DNA from 3 places in the Shewanella halotolerans genome. Region 2 is predicted to be linked to each of the others. Evidence: predicted binding sites of a transcription regulator. Region 2 holds the regulator's gene; each other region holds the start of a gene.
What was found. Region 2 encodes FliA, which starts transcription of late flagellar genes. Its sites were predicted from a motif close to CTAAAGNTNNNNNNNNNNNNGCCGATA; they were not measured.
Positions count from the first base shown of each region.

Region 1: a site for FliA is predicted at 5,536-5,562, ahead of K0H81_RS12265 (flagellar protein MotY). Genes of this name have one in related genera too.
Region 3: a site for FliA is predicted at 5,562-5,588, ahead of K0H81_RS14260 (cytoplasmic protein). Genes of this name have one in related genera too.

Region 1 is NZ_CP080417.1:2,852,509-2,859,629, reverse strand. It holds gene K0H81_RS12295 (Na+/H+ antiporter family protein) at 1-789, opposite strand, end outside; gene K0H81_RS12290 (peroxiredoxin) at 1,103-1,708, shown strand; gene cyaB (class IV adenylate cyclase) at 1,832-2,398, opposite strand; gene K0H81_RS12280 (substrate-binding periplasmic protein) at 2,695-3,441, shown strand; gene K0H81_RS12275 (DUF3137 domain-containing protein) at 3,624-4,640, shown strand; gene rnt (ribonuclease T) at 4,740-5,453, opposite strand; gene K0H81_RS12265 (flagellar protein MotY) at 5,622-6,482, shown strand; gene K0H81_RS12260 (prolyl oligopeptidase family serine peptidase) at 7,091-7,121, shown strand, end outside.
Region 2 is NZ_CP080417.1:3,027,875-3,034,995, forward strand. It holds gene K0H81_RS13125 (chemotaxis protein CheA) at 1-856, opposite strand, end outside; gene K0H81_RS13130 (protein phosphatase CheZ) at 872-1,609, opposite strand; gene cheY (chemotaxis response regulator CheY) at 1,623-2,006, opposite strand; gene K0H81_RS13140 (RNA polymerase sigma factor FliA) at 2,049-2,768, opposite strand; gene K0H81_RS13145 (MinD/ParA family protein) at 2,761-3,642, opposite strand; gene flhF (flagellar biosynthesis GTPase FlhF) at 3,647-5,074, opposite strand; gene flhA (flagellar biosynthesis protein FlhA) at 5,086-7,121, opposite strand, start outside.
Region 3 is NZ_CP080417.1:3,284,166-3,291,286, forward strand. It holds partial or broken gene tnpA (IS200/IS605 family transposase) at 460-895, opposite strand; gene K0H81_RS14250 (efflux RND transporter permease subunit) at 1,054-4,176, opposite strand; gene K0H81_RS14255 (efflux RND transporter periplasmic adaptor subunit) at 4,189-5,346, opposite strand; gene K0H81_RS14260 (cytoplasmic protein) at 5,813-6,187, shown strand; gene K0H81_RS14265 (NAD(P)/FAD-dependent oxidoreductase) at 6,500-7,121, shown strand, end outside.

The DNA.
Region 1 (7,121 bases), 180 kb from region 2:
GGCGCCGAAGATCATCGAGCCAGTATAGCGCTGCACCGCCAGGGTAGAGGCGATAGCGACCAGGGCGATGATGATGTTACGGCGATTGAGGGTCTCCTCCGGCTCGGCGGCGAGGATCAACTCCTCCTTATACTCTCTTGGTTTGCGATAGCTGATGAACACGGCGATGAATAGCCCCACCACCATGCCCAGGGCCGGGATTAACATGGCCGATGGGATCTGCTCGCGCACTGCATCTAAGTTATTGCTGGTGAGGTTTGAGAGCAAGATGTCGTTGAGGAAGATACCACCAAAGCCCACGGGCAGGATCATATAGGTGGTCACCAGGCCGAAGGTGAGCACACAGGCCACCAGACGTCGGTCGAGCTTGAGCTTAGACATCACATGCAAGAGCGGCGGAATTAAGATCGGAATAAAGGCAATATGAATTGGCAGAATGTTTTGTGACGATACCGCCATGGCCAGGATAGCCAGCAAGAGGAACCAGCGCACCTTGTTGATGTTACCAGGGCTTTCTTCCTGTCCTAACCGGGCGATCACCTTGCGGGAGATAAGCGTGGTGAGTCCCGAGTGCGACAGGGCCACGGCAAAGGCGCCCAACAGGGCATAACTCAGGGCGATCTGTGCGCCGCCGCCAAGGCCGGTATTAAAGGCATCGACCGTCTGGTCTAGGTTCATGCCGCCGACGAGTCCGGCGACCAATGCACTCACTGTGAGTGCGATAACGACGTTTACCCGGGCAAGGCTAAGGCCCAACATCAAGCAAACGGCAATAACAACTGCATTCATATTGATTCAATCTGATTTTTTAATCTGTAATGGGAAGCTATTTTTGCCAGCAATAGCCCGTGTTGTCCAGCGCCATGGCGTTTTATCTAAGAATTTAGCAAGAGATGTAACCGAACTGTATTCAAGTTTACTGCGTAAGTGTAAATAAGCCTAACCGGCCGGAAAGAAGACGGTGATAACTTGGGCAACTCGATGAATATTTATTAAAAAAAGTGACAATGATCCCAAATTACTTGTGTCCCGCTGGTGACTGCCTATAATGCTTTTGAGTTCAGAATTAAAAGCTTTTTCAATCCATAGATGGAGATAAAAAATGAGCGTATTAGTAGGCCGTCCGGCTCCTGATTTTACAGCTGCAGCAGTGCTAGGTAATGGCGAAATCGTTGATAGCTTTACCCTAAGCGAAGCGATTAAAGGAAAGCCAGCTGTAGTATTCTTCTACCCACTTGATTTCACATTCGTATGCCCATCTGAGTTGATTGCTTTCGACCACCGCATGGAAGAGTTCAAGAAGCGTGGCGTAGAAGTTATCGGTGTTTCTATCGATTCTCAGTTCACTCACAACGCATGGCGTAACACCCCAGTAGACAAGGGCGGTATCGGCCAGGTGCAATACACGCTAGTGGCTGACGTGAAGCACGATATCTGTAAAGCCTACGATGTTGAGCATCCAGAAGCCGGTGTGGCTTTCCGTGGTTCTTTCCTGATCGACAAAGAAGGTCAGGTTCGTCACCAAGTTGTTAACGATCTGCCACTAGGCCGTAACGTTGACGAGATGCTACGTATGATCGACGCACTTCAGTTCCACGAAGAGCACGGTGACGTTTGCCCAGCAGGTTGGGAAAAAGGTGACAAGGGTATGGACGCAAGCCCAGAAGGCGTTGCTTCTTACCTGACTGACAACGCTGACTCACTATAAGCGATTAATATCGTTAGTAAAAGCGTTAGTAAAAATGTTAGCAAAAAGCTGCCCTAGGGCAGCTTTTTTTTATGGCTGGTTTTCATGAGCCTCATGTCATGAGGGCTCACTTGCTGTCTGCCTCTAAGCGGGCGAGGGTACAGATTGGCGTGTCTGCATCAGCTCGCGATAGGAGCGGGTTTCCCTGTCATCCTGCGTAAGACCAAGCTGCTGGGCAAGCTCGAGCAGGCCTTGTTCGTGATATGCCAGCAGGGTCTCATCGTCCGTCATGATCGCCAGCTCGGCAAAATCCCCCAGGCCTTCGAGATTGTCGACCGTCACATGGTACTGGTCGATAAAGTAGATGCTGCGTGTCTTGGTAAGCTGCAGCACCACCTCATAGCCTAAGGTTTGTAGCATATCGGCGGCGCTGTCGATATTGTCGATGCGCGTCGCCTGACACTGCTTATCGCCCGGACCTTTAACTATCCACAGCTTGATGTTTGAAGGGCGCATCTCCCTGATACACAAGTGTTTACTCTGCTGAGCCAACTGCCCCGAAGGGGTGTCGTAGTAGCGATCAAATTCGACATTGTCCTTTAGCATAGTCTCGTGAGGAAGGCTTTCTAGCCTGCTTAAGAAGGCGTCTCGATCTTGAAGCCTGTATTTATGCTCGACTTCATACTTGCCGTCAAAATGGGATTGGCTCATGGGGGATTCGCTCATGGAAATTGTCGTAACCTAGGTTAAAAAGCTGGGCCGACTATATCATCTTTCCTTCTCATCGGAGTGAGGCGAGCGGCGGGTTTTGGCACTTTTACTCTTGGCTATTTGATCTAGGCCAATTAATCCGGATAGTTTTATAGGAAAAATGTTAATGAATTGATCATTTTGTTTACCACTGATATACCTAGAGCAACTCCCTGTGAATTATCGCCCAAGTGGCTTATCCAGGGAGCAAGAAGTCAGCTACCAAACATAGGGTATTAGACGTGCGGTATAACTCGATGCGAATCTCTCTAGCCTTTCTCTGTTGCCTGATGTTAGCGGCGCCGCTTCGCGCCGAGACTGTACTCTCCTATGACGTCAACGGCTCTAGCAGTTGGTATCCTTACTTTATTCCCGAGACCACAAAAGACCCAGGGATCCTGGCCGAGTTGGTGCCGCAGATCTTCGCCTTAACCCCTGTGAGATTAGATGCAAAACATTATCCCCCTAAGCGGACCAATCAGGCATTGGCAACCGGCGGATTGGATTTCGATGTGGTCAGCCCCAGCTGGTTCGAGGGAGGGGATCTTGGCGATGCCTTCGTGCAGTCGCAGCCGATTTTTGCCATAAAGGAGCATGTGGTAGTTCTGGCCGACAATCAGGAGCAGTGGATGGATATCAAGAAGATCCGCGGTCAGGAGATAGGCACGGTGCGTGGCTACCTCTACCATGATGACAGTGAATATACGCGTATCGATTTCAAGTCCGAACGTGAGCTGATCATCGCCTTGCAGAAGGGGCGAATTCAGGCGGCCATCGCAGGTGAGCTTACCGCGCTATATTGGGCCAAGGAGCTGGAGGTGCCCATCGCCCTGGCGGCCGTGCATTCCGATGGCGTGTTGGTGATCCGCCTGCGCAAGGAGCATCAGGCCTTACTTGGACAGATTAACGATGCGATCATCCAGCTAAGATCCCAGGGCGTCATAGATGCGCTTCTGGCTAAATATACCTCGGGGCAGTCAGTGGCCAGCCGATTGAGTAAATAGCCTTTCGCCCGATTTCGAAGCGAGTTATATCAAAGTATTTTAAATCGAAGCCGTTTACATCCAAGTAATTCAAACCGAGTAAGCTAAACGATTGTTTTTCAATCGATCGAATCATCATCTCTTGACGTGCGCCGCAAGATATCCGCTAATTGTCGCTCAAGGACATTAGCAAGGATAGATGTATGAATCCAATGGAGTTTGCGATTCCGGCCGAGGACAAGCAGGCCTTTAGTCAATATTACGCGAAACAGATAGCCCCTAGGTGTCGGCGTTATGAGTCGGCTCGTCAGGCGGCGGCCGCTAAGTATCTGGCCCGCAGAAAAATAAGCGCTCCCGTCACCCTGATAGGATTACCTGTCTTTTTGGCATTTTTTGCCCTGAGTTTTTATGGCGCACTAGTGCTCGATTTTGAAGATGGCGTATTTTATATCGGCTTTGCCGGCGCCTTTTTATCTATCGTCGCGGTGGCAAGCGTTAACATCTGGGCGAGTAGCGAGATAAATCAATTGCGCACTAAAATAGTCGATGAGATCTATCCACTGCTGCTCGGCTATTTTGGCAAGAGCTTTGAGTTGAATCCGTCGAACTTACCCGACCTGGATGCTTATAAGGACTATGGTCTCTTTCCAAAATATGACAAGGGCTACTTTGACGATTCGGTTAAGGGCAAATACCACAATGTGCCTTTCCTGATGAGAGAGCTGACGCTACTCGAGTATAAAGGGACTAAAGACAATAAACCCCAATACAAGACCCTGTTCGAAGGGGTTTTGATTGAGTTTACGCTATTAAAGAAATTCTCTGGTAATACCCTGGTGCGTCAGGATAAAGGGGTTATTGGCAACAGCTTAGTGCAGTTTAAACAGAAGCTGACACGGGTAAAGCTGGAAGACCCAACCTTTGAGCGAGAGTTTCAGGTGTATAGCGACGATCAAGTCGAGGCGAGATATTTGCTAAATACGGCGACCATGGAGCGTATGCTCTCACTGTCTCGTTTCTACCGTGGCGAACTAGAGGCGAGTTTTAAAGATGGACGACTGCTGATTAAGATCGCCTGCAAGCATAACTATTTTGAACCTAAACTGGATCTGTTAAAGCCACTGGATTTTGTCGATGACATAGAGCAGGTGTTTAAGGAGATCTACGAGGTGTTTGATTTAATTAAAGCCCTGAATCTGGATAGTCGTACAGGGCTGTAAATATCGGTTTAATTATTGATAGCTCGCCGCATCCGCTACGAGCTATCAAGCTCTCATTATCAAGCTCTCATATAAGTAAAGATCGATACTCGCTATTTGTTAGCCGTTAGCACTTGTATCCGTGTCTTGCCCGCTAGCCGACTCGCCGGCTGCTTCATCGCTACCTGTTTCTTCGCTAGGCGTGGCCACCGGCCAGCCGCCTAAGGCCTTCCACTTGTTGACGATATGACAAAACAGCTCGGCGGTGCGCTCGGTATCATACAGGGCGGAGTGAGCCTCTTTGTTGTCGAAGGGGATACCGGCAATCTCACAGGCCTTGGCCAAAACCGTATGACCCAGCGCCAGCCCCGAGAGGGCGGCGGTGTCGAAGGTAGCAAAGGGGTGAAATGGCGTGCGCTTGAGGGCGTTGCGCTCAATCGCCTGGGTGACGAAGCCGTGGTCGAAGGCGGCGTTGTGGGCCACTATGATGCTGCGGTGACAATTTGATGCCTTCTGGTGCTTCTTGACCTCTTTAAAGATCTCTAAGAAGGCTTCCTTCTCGCTGACGGCGCCGCGCAGTGGATTGCTTGGGTCTATGCCATTGAAGGCCAGGGCTTCTGGCTCTAGGTTGGCGCCTTCGAAGGGCTCGATATGATAATGTAGTGTCTTGTCCAGCATCAAGTCGCCATTATCATCCATCTTCAGCAGGGTGACGGCGATCTCCAGCAACGCATCGGTTTGAGCATTAAAACCCGCGGTTTCAACATCTATGACGACGGGAAAGTAGCCACGAAATCTATGCTTAAGTTTGTGTGCGTCGCAAATATCGCTCATTAAAATATCCAAAGTGAAGAGTGGGGGGCTATTATGAAGTATCCGATGGGAGCTTGTCATGTTTGATTGCTCAATATATGGGCTAAAGGAATGCTAAATTAGGCCGATAGGGATAAGTAACGTAATTAACAAGAGTGACTGTCTATGTGGGTTAGGGTGCTATGTGCGATGACATTCGGGATTGGCTTGAGTCTGGCGACGACGGCGCAGGCCGAGTTGCGTCACTATGTTGCCTCCCTGGAACAGTCATCCTGGCGTCTGAGTGACAATACCCCCATTGTTTGTCGCCTGGAGCATGAGATCCCATCTTACGGTAAGGCGGTGTTTACCAGCCGCGCCGGTAAAGACCATGATTTGAACTTTAGCCTGGATATGTGGGTGAAGCCCGACGAGGTGACCAGCGCCAAGCTGATGAGTATGGCGCCCGCCTGGCGCCCTGGTGTGGTATCCCGTCCCATAACCGATCTGACCTATCAGAAATATTTCAGTGGCGAGGTGCCTAAGAAGGCGGCCTGGTCCATGCTCAATGAGCTAGAACGCGGCATGCAGCCGACCTTCTATTATGCCGATTGGTATAACCGCTCCAGCAAGGTTGCCGTGGGGCTGTCGGCGGCGAACTTCGGTCGTCGCTACGCCGAGTTTAAATCCTGTCTGGCTAATCTCTTGCCCTATAGTTTCGATGATATCGCCTTTACCGTGCTGACCTATGAGTTTGGTGGCTCTGAGCTGACCCGTTACTCCAAGGCGCAGATCGCCAAGGTGCAGGAGTATCTCTCTTATGATCCCGAAGTCGAGCTGGTGTTGATCGATGCCTATACCGACAGCTTCGGTGGCCGCTCGGTAAACAAGAAGGTGTCTGAGAAGCGCGCCAATTCGGTCAAACAGCTCTTCCTGTCGGCGGGTATCCCCAATGATCGTATCCATACCTTAGGTCACGGCGAGCGTCGCCATGTGGCGTCCAATGACACCATAGATGAGCGGGCTCGTAACAGACGCGTAGTGATCCGCCTTAGCAAGCCGCTGGATTAGAGAAGATTTAGTGTGTTAATAATACTTATGGAAACCGGCTAACATGGCCGGTTTTTTGTTTCTGGCCCGGGATAAAAAGTGAGCGGTTGCGGGAGAGAGGTAATAAATAGGCAAAAAAAAGCCCACTTAATCTTAAGTGGGCCGCAAATAAATCATTGCAATCAACAAATTGAAGGAAGGAAGTCAAGCATAAGAACCAGGGATGAATTCACGTGACTGGCACGGGAACTCGGAGTTCTTGTTTCCCATCTACCAGAGGGTAGACACTTCCGGAAAACGAGGTGAATTATAGGGTCAGACCATTTGTCCTACAAACTAGAAAAATTCCCACCTTGGATTAGTATTTCTAATGTCAAAAGGGGGTGTTTAAAGGGCCGAATTCACACATTTTGGGTATTTGCGCTTGATTACGCAAAATTGCTGCATAATTTCACGATTTATATAATTCATCCATGTTGTTTTTTTATTAACAAGTCAATTTCGCAAATGCCGGATTCGTTTATTTGTAGCCATTGCACGGTTTTTTTTTACTTGTATAGTACGAGGTTATTGGGCGCTAGCTCACAGGTTTACCATTAATAATAACGAGATATCCAGGACGGCTACAGATGGCTCTTAAGACGATTTTATCCAAGCAAA
Region 2 (7,121 bases):
CATCGAGCAGCTTTTCAAATTCATCGTCGGTGATCTCATCGGCATCCACCGGCGGCGAGGTCGGCTCAGGCACCTTGGCAATAGGGGCCGAAGGGGCCTGGAATTTACCCGAGCCATGCAGTTCATCGAGCAGCGACTCGAACTCATCGTCTGTGATGTCGTCGCTATCGCTCGCCTGAATCGGCGCCGCACCGGCAGGCGCTGTACTTGATGGGCCCTTACCACTGCCGTGAAGGGCATCGAGGAGGGCTTCGAATTCAGATTCATCGATCTCATCGATATCGCCTTCTCCGGCGATAGAGGTCACGGGCGTATCGCTTACCGGCTCGTCGAACAGTTCGACACCGTCATCAAGCGGCATATCAAACAGCTCGATACCGTTGTCTGCTGGTGTTTCAACAGCCTGTTCAACCGGCGTTTCGGCAACGGCTTCGTCTGACGCCCCGCCCTGTTCTGATGGCAATAAGCCACCAGAGCTCAATAATTTAAGGTTAGCTAACAGGCCTTCATCGGCAGGGCTTTGCTCGACACCCGCCTGGGTCTCGGCAAACATAGAGTTGATGGTGTCGACGGCTTGGAGAATGATATCCATCAGCTCGGCAGAAACGCTGCGCTTACCCGTACGTAACAGGTCAAAGGTGTTTTCCGCTTCGTGACAAACATCCACCATGGGGGTCAGGCTCAGGAAGCCGGCGCCGCCTTTAACGGTATGGAATCCACGGAAGATGGCATTGAGTAGTTCGGTGTCGTCGGGGTTATTCTCTAACGCCACCAGCTGTTCAGAGAGAAGCTCAAGGATCTCGCCCGCTTCAATCAAAAAGTCCTGCAGTATCTCTTCATCAACATCAAAGGACATTCATATGACTCCTACTTAGAAACCTAGACTCGACAGCAAGTCATCGACTTCATCTTGCCCTGTCACGACATCATCACGCTGATCAGCGTTCATAATAGGACCTTCAGCTTCGACACACTTCTCAGATGCACGGGGCTTATCCGTGACGGGCTGCTCGCCAAATACGGTCAACATAGAGACCAGATTACTCTCAACTTCTCGCACCAGCTCGATCACCCGGCGGATCATCTGTCCGGTCAGATCTTGGAAGTCCTGGGCCAGTAGTATGTTGTTGAGTAACTCTTTCAAACGATTGGAATCGGATTCGCTGCGTTCGATAAACTGCTGAACATCATGGCAAAGCGCCTTAAATTCGTGCAGCTGAATATCTCGACGCATCAGGCGATCCCAGGAAGGCTTAACGGCCTGTACGTTCATGGTAAGGGCATCTGCAAGAGGCAGAGACTCTTCGACGGCGTCCATGGTTTTGTTGGCGGCCTGTTCCGTCATGTCGATGACGTAATTGAGGCGCTCTTTGGCATCGGGAATTTCGCTATTAGCCAGCTCCACGAGGCGACCGTCCACCTGAAAGTCCACTATGGCACTGTGAAGCTGACGGGTTAGGCGACCCACCTCGTCAAACAGCTCTTTCTGAATCGGGCTGGCGATATCGCGAATTAGCTCATCGGCCATCTCTTGTTGACCTGCCTCTAGCAGATCAACGAGTTGCTTGGCCTGTGCTAGATTGATCAGCCCTGAAGTTTCTGCCTGCATAGCTCAACCTTGATTAACCGAGTCGTTCGAAAATTTTGTCTAACTTCTCTTTCAATGTCGCCGCAGTAAAAGGTTTCACCACATAGCCATTCACACCGGCCTGCGCCGCTGCAATGATCTGTTCCCTTTTCGCTTCCGCAGTCACCATCAACACAGGAATGTGCTTCAGGTTGTCATCAGCACGAATAGCCTTTAACAGGTCGATCCCCTGCATGCCAGGCATATTCCAATCGGTCACGACAAAGTCAAAATCGCCTTTTTGCAACATAGGCAAGGCTGTCGAACCGTCATCTGCTTCCTGAGTGTTATTAAAACCCAAGTCTCTCAACAAGTTCTTGATGATGCGTCTCATTGTTGAGAAGTCGTCAACAACGAGAATCTTCATATTCTTGTCCAAGGTTTCCTCCGCGGAGCTGTTTTTATATTGCTCATGTAATCGTTATATTTTGGTCCAATGCTTGAGTTTAGCTTTGAGTCTGAGCATCGCCTGGCTGTGTATCTGGCTTACCCGGGATTCGCTGACATCAAGTACGGCACCGATCTCTTTTAAATTTAATGCTTCGTCATAATATAACGACAAAACTAATCCATCTCTTTCTGGCAGTAATTTAATCGCCTCGACGAGGGCCTCGTGGAACTGTGTCTCTGCCAGTGACTCAAATGCGTCGTCCTGATGATCGTCTTCCTGTCTTACTACATCGACCGATACACCAAGATCTTCAATTCCAACTACTTTCCCGACAGAAACATCATTAAGAATATGATGGTACTCATCGAGCGTCATATCAAGTCGATCCGCAATTTCATTGTCTTTTGCGTCACGTCCAAGTTCTTGTTCTAGCTCGTCAATCACCTGGGCTATGCGTCGCTGATTACGGTGAACCGACCTGGGCACCCAGTCTCCTCGCCTAATTTCGTCGAGCATAGAGCCGCGAATTCGGATACCGGCGAAGGTTTCAAACTTGGCGCCCTTGCTGCCATCGAACTTGGCCGAGGCTTCAAGCAGGCCCATCATACCTGCTTGTAACAGATCATCCAATTGCACCGAGGCGGGTAGACGAGCGAGTAAATGGTGAGCAATCCTTTTTACCAACGGTGCATACTGTTCGACAATAGAAGCTTTGTTATCTAAACAAGTATACGCAGCGGCTTTACTCACTCGTACGATCCTCTTGATATTCGGGACGTTGAACCAATCGCTCTACAAAGAACTCCAGGTGTCCGCCCGGTTGTTGTGGCACTGGCCAGCTAATAATCTTATTCGCCAGGCCATGGTAAGCAATTGACGCCGGCGACTTAGGAAATGCCTCGACGATCAACTTTTGTTTACGAACTGATTTGCGAAGGTTTTCATCGAAGGGGATAGTCGCAACCAGCTCCAGGGCCACGTCGAGAAAACGGTCGGTTACCTTGCTAAGTTTAGCAAACAACTCCATCCCTTCTCGTAAACTTCTGACCATATTTGCCACAATCTTAAATCTGAATACGCCATGCTCACGACTTAGAATCTTAATCAAAGCATAGGCATCGGTAATAGAGGTCGGCTCATCACACACAACAACCAACACATCTTGAGAAGCGCGAGAGAAGCTGAGCACCATGTCTGAGATGCCTGCCGCGGTATCGACCACCAGAATATCAAACTGGGTCTTCATCTCGCTGAAGGCACGGATCAGGCCCGCATGCTGGGCCGGTGTCAGCTCGACCATGGCCTGGGTGCCTGAGGTGGCAGGAATAATACCAATTCCCTTAGGACCGCGTACGATAATATCGTCAAGGTCGGCGTCACCCGATAAAACGTGGGAGAGATTGCGCTCGGCTCTGAGGCCCAACATGACATCGACGTTGGCCAGGCCCAAGTCGGCATCGAGCACAAGCACACGCTTGCCCTTCTCGGCTAGGGAGACGGCGGTATTGATCGACACGCTGGTTTTACCTACGCCACCCTTACCACCGGTTACGGCAATTACTTTTACTTTTTCGTTATATGGTTGATTCATCATACGTAAACCGCTTGCTTGATCCCGACTCATTATATTACTCAAATGCGTAGGCCTGTTCATATGACCTTTCGTTATTCTGTATTGGTTGCACTTTCTTTTCGAGTACCGACAGGGCCTTGTTGGCTAAGGCTAAGGTGTCGGCCACTTGCATATCTTCTGGCACTCTCTGTCCATCGGTGACATAACTCAAAGGTAATCCACTTTGAATCAACACACTCAACGCCGGTGCCAAGGCCACTGACTCATCTAATTTGGTCAAAATTGCGCCGGATAATGGAATCCGGGTAAACTGTGCGACGGCATCTTCAAGCACTCTTCTTTGACTTGTAGATGACAGTACCAGATAACTGCGAATAGGTAATCTGCTATTTGCAGTTAAATTATCAAGTTGCTGGAACAATCTCACATCTCTCTGTCCCATGCCCGCCGTATCTATCAATACTAGCTTGCGATTGCGGAACTGATAAAGAATTTGTTCCAACTCATTGAGATCATGAGCTTGCTTGACCGGGCACCCCATTATTTTGCCATAGGTTGCCAGCTGCTCATAGGCTCCAATGCGATAATGATCGGTTGTAATGAGTGCAACTTGATCTGAACCATGCTGTGCGGCGAATCGAGCGGCTAATTTTGCGACACTCGTCGTCTTACCCACACCGGTTGGGCCGACAAAGGCGACCACACCGCCCTGACGAACGATGTCGTCCCCTTGGTTGTCGAGCATATTTGCCAAGCTGCGTGGTAAGGCCTTCACCAGATCCGCCGGCACATAATGCTCACTAAGAGCCGATAACTTGGCGGCAACCTCAGGACTAAACTCGGCGTCCAGCAAGCGACTCTCTAGCATGGCGCCGACTGGGTCCAGACGACTCTTCTGCTCGGTCAGCAGTGAGGTCACTTGATGTGTCAGTAGGTTGCGAAGTGATGCCAGCTCCTCGCGCATAGACTCGAGTTCGCTGCCGGTCGGCGCGCTCTTATCGCGCTTTGCACGGTTAAAATTCTGGCTCTCATGTGTATTGGCATGGGAGTTAGCCTGCATGCTGCCATGCATATTAGGCGCTGCCATCTCATCGCTTGGCGCCTTCAATCCCTGGGCCCAGGCAGGCATCTCGAGTGCTTCATTCGATTGGCTTAGCTGCTGACTGACGCGATTTTGTTGACGCTCGAGCAGAGCCTGCAGCGAATCGGCCACGGGTGATGGCTGTTTTTTTGACTCTGTCTTGATGGGCTGGCGACCGATAGAGACCTTCTCCTCGGCCAGATCGAGAAAGCTGGGTGACAAAGGCGCGGCATCATTTTTCGCCACGCTCGGCTTAGGCTCATCGTAGTCTACCGCGGCGACGATCTCGATACCGCCGGTAACTTTCTTGTTCGACATGATCACCGCATCCGAACCTAATGTCTCTTTCACCTGGGCCAATGCAGAGCGCATATCTTTTGCCAAAAAACGTTTTATTTTCACTTAAATACCCTCTACTGGCCGACCGCTGATACGATGCGAATTTGTTTCTCATCAGGCACCTCTTGGTAAGAGATCACCCGCAGATTTGGAATCGTATGTTTAACAAAACGCGACAGCGTCGAACGTAACATACCCGATGTCAGTAGGATGGCTGGTTGGCCCACCATTTCCTGACGCTGGGATGCGTCGAGTAACGACTTTTGCATCCTCTCGGCAAGGCTAGGTTCGATATTCGGCCCCTCGCCTCCCGTTGCCTGCATAGACTGATGCAACATCTGTTCCAATTCAGGCGCCAAAGTTATGACAGGAATTTCCGGTTCTGGACCGCTTATTTCTTGAACAATCATGCGTTTAAGTGCAATACGTACGGCGGCGGTAAGTACCTCGGTATCGTTACTCTTAGGCCCGTACTCGAGTAGGGTCTGAACTATGGTCTTCAGGTCGCGGATCGACACGCCTTCGTTAAGCAGGTTCTGCATTACCTTGACCACAGTGCCTAACGGCAAGACATCAGGAATGAAGCCACTGACCAGCTTAGGCGAATGCTTGGCCAGCATATCCATCAGCTGCTGCACCTCTTCGTAGCCCAGCAACTTGGAGGCGTTATTGGTTAACAGCTGACTCAGGTGAGTCGCCACTACGGTGGCGGCATCCACCACTGTATAACCTAGCGTCTGAGCATGTTCTCTGAGCTCAGGGGCGATCCACACAGCTTCTAAACCAAAGGCGGGATCTGTGGTCTCGACACCGTCAAGCTTGCCATAGACCTGACCTGGGTTGATGGCCAGTTCACAATCGTGACGAATATCTGCCTCTCCTGAGGCCACCCCCATTAGGGAGATCCGATAGGTGTTTGGCGCGAGATCCAGGTTATCGCGAATATGCACGGCGGGAACCAGGAAGCCCAGCTCTTGGGAGAGCTTCTTACGCACGCCCTTGATGCGGCCCAACAGCTCACCACCCTGTCCCTTATCCACCAGCGGGATCAGACGGTAGCCCACCTCCAGGCCAATGGTGTCCACCTGCTGCACATCGTCCCAGCTAAGCTCTTTAGGCTTGGCATCGCCGGGAGTCGCAGGTGAGGTCTTAGCAATCTCCAGGGCACGTTGTCTGTCGAGATCTTTCTTACGATGCAGAAAATAGGCGCCAGCCGCAGTGATCAAGCCAAAGCTGAGAAAAGCGAAATGCGGCATGCCAGGCACTATGCCCATGGTCAGCAGGACGCCGGCGGCGATGGCCAGCGACTTAGGGTTGTCGAACATCTGGCTCATCACCATCTGTCCCATGTCGCCAGATTCATTCTGACGGGTCACCATCAAGGCCGCCGCAATAGAGAGCAAGAGGCCAGGGATCTGCGCCACCAGGCCGTCACCGATAGTCAACAGGGTGTAGATCTCGACCGCAGAGGAGAAGTCCAGCCCGTGCTGCGCCATACCTATGACGAAACCGCCCAGTATGTTGATCACCAGAATCATGATACCGGCGATGGCATCCCCTTTTACAAACTTAGAGGCACCATCCATTGCACCATAGAAGTCGGCTTCCTTGGTCACTTCGGCGCGGCGAATGCGGGCCTGATCCTGATTGAGGATCCCGGCGTTAAGGTCGGCGTCAATTGCCATCTGCTTACCTGGCATGGCATCCAGGGTAAAGCGAGCACTCACCTCAGAGATACGTCCGGCACCCTTGGTTACCACGGCGAAGTTGATGATGATCAGGATAAGAAACACCACCAGACCCACAGCATAATTACCGCCAATCACCACAGAGCCGAAAGCCTCAATCACCTTACCCGCGGCGTCGCCACCGTTGTGCCCCTCAAGCAAGACGATACGGGTCGAGGCGACGTTAAGCGCCAAACGCAGCAAGGTAGCAACCAGCAGCACAGTGGGAAAGGCAGCAAAATCTAGGGGGCGGTCGGTATAGATGGCCACTAGCAAGACCACCAGGGCCAAGGCGATATTAAAGGAGAACAGGATATCCAGCAGGAAGGCCGGCATGGGCAAGACGATCATCGCCAGCGCCGCAAGCACCAATATGGGCGTAC
Region 3 (7,121 bases), 260 kb from region 2:
TAAAAAATCCGCGACGTTGCGGTATGCCGAGCCGTTGAATTATTGAGTATTACGATGAAGCTAAGGGAAAACTGAGGACAAAAATGGTGAAGATTTGACTAAGGTTTTGACTTTTACTTGATACTTTAAACTAATAACCCTGAACAACAGAGCCCGACTAAGATAACACACTTTAGCCATTTACCTAGGGTTTATTTTCGCCATCATGGAGGATACCTGTTGCGTAAAATTTATATGGCAGTGCTTTCATGGGCTTATGGTAATAAAAAAAGTTACTGCCTCTCGGGGACTTTTGGTCTCTCTTTGTTATTTGTTGTGGCTGAGTGATAGTGCGGAACATCAAGCACTCCCCAAACTCATTTGGGGAGTGCCCTCCGTTCAAGCTTCATATTGCTGTAAGTAAAAATCCACCTTCTGAAGAAGGTGGCTTTGTATTAGCCCCCTGAAAGGGGGCGTTGCCTAGTTCAATTCCAACTGCGGCTGTTCCTGCTTTTCAACCTTTTCCTGATGGCGAACATACCTTCTTATGACTTCTTCATTGATTCCTACTGTGTCAACAAAGTACCCTCGCTGCCAAAAGTGGTTACCCCACAACTTATTCTTTCTTAAATAAGGATATTTACTGAAAATTTTTAGAGCTATTTTACCTTTTAGAGCTCCCATCAATTTTGAAATAGACAGCTTTGGAGGCACTTTAATTACTAGATGTACATGATCTATTTGAACATTGAGCTCAACAACAGTGCAGCCTAGCTGTTCACTGTAAACTTGAATACAGCGGTATACATCCTTACCCAATTTGTTTTTTAGAAGCCTAAATCTATATTTAGGCGTCCACACTATGTGATATTGACCATCGCCAATACACATGCGATGCTTTCTCATATCTACTCATGTTTTTTGTCCTCTGTTACTTCGCTAAAAGTCAGAGTCCAATTAACATGAGTAGATATTCAGGCAAAGCCTAAATTATGATAACCACCTACTGAAGTAGGTGGTTTAGGGCTGAAAATGAAAAAGGCGGCCTAAGCCGCCTTTTTAATGGTATGAGTGCTACACGCCCTGTGTTTTCTCTCCCTTCATGCGCTCACGCAACTTCTGCATGATGACGTAAAACACAGGCACTAACAGTGTGCCTACCAGGGTCGCCGCCATCATACCGCCAAAGACCGAATAACCCAGGGCACGACGACTACCGGCGCCGGCACCTGTGGCAATCACCAAGGGCAATACCCCCAGCAGGAAAGAGAAGGCGGTCATGAGTACGGCGCGAAAACGCAACCTAGCAGCGGTTTCTGCCGCATCTAGAATACTCTTGCCCTCTTCCCTGAGCTGTTTGGCAAACTCGACGATCAGGATGGCGTTCTTACAGGCCAAACCTATCAAGAGCACCAGGCCTATCTGGGCGTAGAGGTTGAGCTCGCTTCCCACCAACAAGATGTTGAGGAAGGCCCCCAAGATGGCGATCGGCACCGCCAGCATGACGGCAAAGGGAATGCTCCAACTCTCGTATTGGGCCACCAGGAACAGATAGGTAAACACCAGTGCCAGGGCGAAGATCAGCGGTGCCAGGTTACCCGCCTTGATCTCTTGGTAGGTCTGTCCCGTCCACTCAAACTTGTAGCCCGCCGGCAAGGTTTCAGCTGCCGCCCTTTCCATGGCGGCGATGGCATCGCCCGAGCTAAAACCTGGGGCCGGGAAGCCGTTGATGGTAGTCGAGCTGAACATGTTATAGGCGTTCATCACGTCCGGCCCCAAGATAGGTGTCACCTTCACCAATGTGCTCAGGGGCACCATCTCGCCACTTGCCGAGCGGACATAGAAGCTGGCGATGTCTTTGTCGGAATTTCTAAACTCGCCTTCGGCCTGGAGTATCACCCGGAACACCTTACCAAAGCGGTTGAAATCATTGACATACATTGAGCCGAGCATAGTCTGCATGGTGGAGAAGATCTCATTTAAGGAGATCCCCAGCGCCTTGGCCTTGTCTCTGTCCACATCCACATACATCTGCGGCACGTCGGCGCGGAAATTACTAAAAGCCATGGCGATTTCACTCTGCTCATTGGCCTTCATGATAAGCGCCCGCATCACAGAGGCTAATTCCTGGGGCGAACGCCCTTGGGTGTCCTGCAACACAAACTCGAAACCGCCGACACTCCCCACACCCGGGATAGGTGGCAGCGAGAAGGCCATCGCCTTCACCGACGGATTGGCGGCGTACTTGGCCTGTAACCTGGCGACGATCGCCTCCTCCACCATGTCGGGCGAGTCTCGCTCCTCCCAGCTCGACAGGGTCACGATCATCAGGCCGCCGTTAGAGGAAACAGAACCGGTCAGGATGCTAAAGCCACTGGCATGGATAACGTTCTCCACCCCAGGCTCAGCCAGCGTCAGCGTCACCAGCTCACGCATCACCTCTTCGGTGCGATTGAGTGAGGCACCATCGGGCAACTGAATATCCACCATGAAGGCCTTCTTATCTTCCATGGGCACGAAACCCGATGGCAATACCTTGGCGATACCGCCGGTGACGCCGATCAGACAGGCGTAGGCAACCCCCACCAGCACCAGCTTACGTACCAGTGAGGAGACCAGCTTCATATAGCCGCCGGTAAATCGCTCAAAATAGGTGTTAAACAGGTAGTGGAAGCCATGGGTATGTTTCTTGGGCGGCTTCAACAGGGAGGCGCACAGTGCCGGACTCAGGGTCAGGGCGTTGACCGAGGAGATGAGCACAGAGATACAAATAGTCACAGAGAACTGGGCATACATCTGCCCTGTGATCCCCGGCATCACAGCCGTGGGGGCAAACACCGCCAGCAGCACTAAGGTGGTGGCGATAACGGGGCCCGTCACCTCCTTCATCGCCTTGGAGGTCGCCTCGGTGGGCGACAACCCCTCATCCTCCATCAGGCGGGTGACGTTCTCTACCACCACAATGGCATCATCTACCACGATACCGATCGCCAAGATAAGCGCGAACAGAGAGACAGTGTTGATACTCATGCCGAAGGCCAACAGGAAGGCGAAGGTACCTATCAAAGAGACGGGAATGGCGATCCCAGGCACTAGGGTCGAGCGCGCATCCTGCAGGAAGATATAGACCACAAACACCACCAGGGCGACCGAGATAAACAGGGTCTGCACCACCTCGGTTATCGAGGTCTCGACAAATTCTGTGGTGTCATAGAGCACCTTGTACTCGAGGTCGTCCGGAAAGCGGCTGGCGAGGGTCTCCATCTCGGCTTTGATCGCATCGGCGACCTCCAGGGCGTTGGCGTCCGGCGCCTGATAGATGGCGATGATGGCAGAGGGTTTGTTGTTCAGCTTACCCTGGGCATCATAGGTCTGAGAGCCCAGCTCGACCCGGGCGACATCTGAGACGATCACCTTAGAGCCATCGGGATTAGCGCGTATCATCACCCGGCCAAACTCCTCGGGATCTTTCAAGCGTCCCTTGGTCTGCAGGGTATATTGAAACTGCTGCTGGGGATCCACAGGCGCGGCGCCGATACGACCGGCGGCCACCTGAATATTTTGCTCTCTCAGGGCGGCAATCACATCGCTGGCGGTCACGCCGAAGCTGGCCATCTGGTTGGGATCGAGCCAGATACGTATGGCGTAGTCCAGGGCACCTATCACCTGCACCTTAGAGACCCCCTTCTGCCGCGCCAGGGCGTCTTTGACGTTCAGGCCAGCGTAGTTGGTGATAAACAGGGAATCGAAGGTCTCGTTGGGGCTAACCAGGTTTACCACCATGAGGATGTTGGGGCTCTGCTTCTCAACCTTAACCCCCTGACGTTTCACCTCCTCGGGCAGTCTGGGCATCGCCTGCTGCACCCGGTTTTGCACCTTCACCTGGGCCATGTCGGCATCTGTGCCCACATCGAAGGTGACGTTGAGGGAGTAGCTACCGTCGTTGGCGCTCTTGGACTGCATGTAGAGCATCCCCTCGACGCCGTTGACTTCCGCCTCTATGGGCTGGGCTATGGTGTCTTTGACTATGTCGGCGCTGGCCCCGGAATAGCTGGTGCTGACGCTCACCTGTGGCGGCGCAATTTCGGGGAACTCGGCCACCGACAAGATGGGGATGGAGATCAAGCCCACCAGGGTCAGCACGGTTGAGATCACGAAGGCAAATTTCGGCCTATGAATAAAAAACTCACTGATCATAATGACCCCCGATTAGGCATCGTTAGCTTCTTGGAAAGGCACCGCCTGCTGCTCGACGGCCTTCACCTCGATACCCGGACGGATCTTCTGCAGACCATCCACCACGATACGTTCGCCCTCGTTGAGGCCACTGAGCACACGCCAGTCGACACCGAACCTGTCACCTAGCTCGACCACCCGCTTCTGCACCTTGTTGTCACCATCCAGCACCATGACGAAACGTCCCTGCTGATCTTCCTGCACCGCCGCCTGTGGAATTAAGATGGCCTGCTCGCTAATGGGCGACTCGATAACCAGAGTCACAAACAGCCCGGGCAGCATCAGCTTACTCTCATTGTCGAAGGTGGCCCTCAGTTCCAGGGTGCCGGTGGCGGCGTCGACTCGGTTGCTAACAAAGTCGATATGCCCAGTCTCGTCAAACATGGTGCCGTTGGGCAGGCGCAGACGGATCACGATATCCGAGAGCTTCACCTCATGTTTGGCGGCCTTGGAAAAGTTCTGTTTGGCGGAGATGATGGTCTTCTCGGCGACTTGGAAGTTGACCCACATGGGCTGCAACTGCACCAGGCTGGCCAGCTCAGACTGAGGCGTGATGATATCCCCCTGGCTCACCTTGGCGCCGCTGATACGGCCAGAGATGGGCGCGTAAACCTTGGTATAGCTCAGCTGCAACTCGGCGGCCTTCACTGCCGCTTCGGCCTGCACCACACCCGCCGCCGTAGTCAGCTTACGACTGGTAAGTTCATCCATATCCTGGGCGCTGATCATGCCATCGGGTAGCAGGCGACGGCCACGCTCCCAGTTCATCACTGCCACATCGCGCGAGGCGATCGCCTGCTTGAGCACCGCCTGTTGCTGCGCCAGCTCGGCCTCGAAGGTGGAGGGGTCTATCTCAAACAGCAGCTCGCCCGCATCTATGTCATCCCCCTCGACAAAGGTGCGCTTAAGCAGCTGTCCCTGGATCTGCGACTTGATCACCACATCTTCCGATGCCCGGGTGCGACCGACGATCTCCGTCTTGGCGCGGATCTCCTTCACCTGGGCGGTGTTGACCACCACGCTGGGCATAACCGCAGGCCCGGGGGCCGGCGCCTTGCCACAGGCCGCGAGCAGCAGCGCCGAGCTAAACAGGGTGAATATAGAGAGAGGTGAAGCGTTTCTACCAAGCATTAGGGCCTCCAGAGCGCCAAGCGACAATTCATGGATAACTTTCATCAGACGGCAGACAGATGAGAATGACGGGCAGCGTCATTTACAACTGCTTATCATATTAGTAACAAGCTAATGCTTTCACCAGGAATAGCAAGGCCAATTAACTGACTCATTTGGCATTTTTTAAATTTTTCATCTTGGATTAGCGGCGCGGGTCAGTGGATTTTTCTGAGCGTGAGTTTGAACAAAATAGGCCGATTCGGGTTAAAAACGTCTATTAGCTGATGCTTTATTAAGCAGATGGCAAAATGGGCTTAAAAATGAGACACAGCACAAGGTTATGGCCAATCCTATCGTGCTACAACAGGTCAAGGGTCTTCTCCCATGGCCGGGTAAATCGGCATATACAGGATGAATAGTTGTTGACCCTAAAGAAATGCAGTGCCTATGATGGCCCTTGTATCCATAATCAGGAAGGTAATTTATGACAGCCATTTCTCATGTCTATAACTATACAGTCAGATGCCCGCACATTAAGGATCCCGCTCACCCAACTACATGGCAAAACCATATTGAATTCAATCAGTCATGCGAAATCGGTCTGAATCGCATCACCAAGTGGCACGACAGATCCGGCCACCGTATCTTCGAACAAGATGGCTTTATCGTCAGAGAAGCCGATGGTGAGAGTGCCTACTTCTCGATGCAGAGTGATCGCCTGAAAAATGATGGTCACATCTTAGTGACCTTTAAGATCTTCATGGACGATGCCACCAAAGACAGCTCGGTGCAGGAAATCATGGCGCATCTGATCAAAGACTATCACCAGAGATTATCTAAGCTCGACTCTGCCGCGTAGCCATCCCCCTGAGCCAGATCACACACAAGATCTGGCTCACATTTTTCTGCTCACAAAACAATCTAGATCACATTTACGCCGCACCAAAATGTGACAAACACTAGATAAAATCTCAAAAAATAGAAACAACATCACTTGAAAAACAATTTGTTATATACAAAACCGCTATTTTTACCCGCTTAATCACGCCAATTTAGGCTAATTGCCAAAACATCACCTCAAGCTTACACTTTTCTCGATTCAAGACAATTCTGCTGGCAGAACAATGCCGGTCAATCATCAACTTAAGCTGAATATAGGAGCAATAGCCTCATGGGTGCAGTGGCCAATATCGTCATCGTTGGCGGTGGTGCGGGTGGAATGGAGATAGCGACCAAGCTGGGTCGTAAACTGGGACGTAAGGGCAAGGCCAAGATCACCCTTATCGACTGCGCCGACAGCCATATCTGGAAACCCCTGCTGCACGAGGTCGCCACCGGGGCGCTGGATATCGGCATAGACGCCATCAGCTACCGAGGTCATGCCACCGCCCACGGCTACCATTTTCAGCAGGGGGCGATGACAGATATCGACCGCGAGCACAAGCAAGTGATACTGGCGCCCATCCTGGACGAAAAGGACAATGAACTCCTGCCCGCCAGGCGCATAGATTACGACTATCTGGTGCTGGCCATCGGCAGCATCGCCAACGACTTTAAGATCCCTGGGGTCAGGGAGCACTGCGTCTTCCTGGACAATACCCAACAGGCGATGCAGATCCGCACCATGCTGCTCAACAAATTTATGCGTTATGCCAGCCACCACCAGCTGGACGACAAGATCAAAATCGCCGTGGTCGGCGCTGGAGCGACCGGGGTCGAGATGTCGGCCGAGATGCACCATGCGGTGGAGCAGCTCAGTGGCTTCGGCTACAAGATAGATACCAGCCTATTAG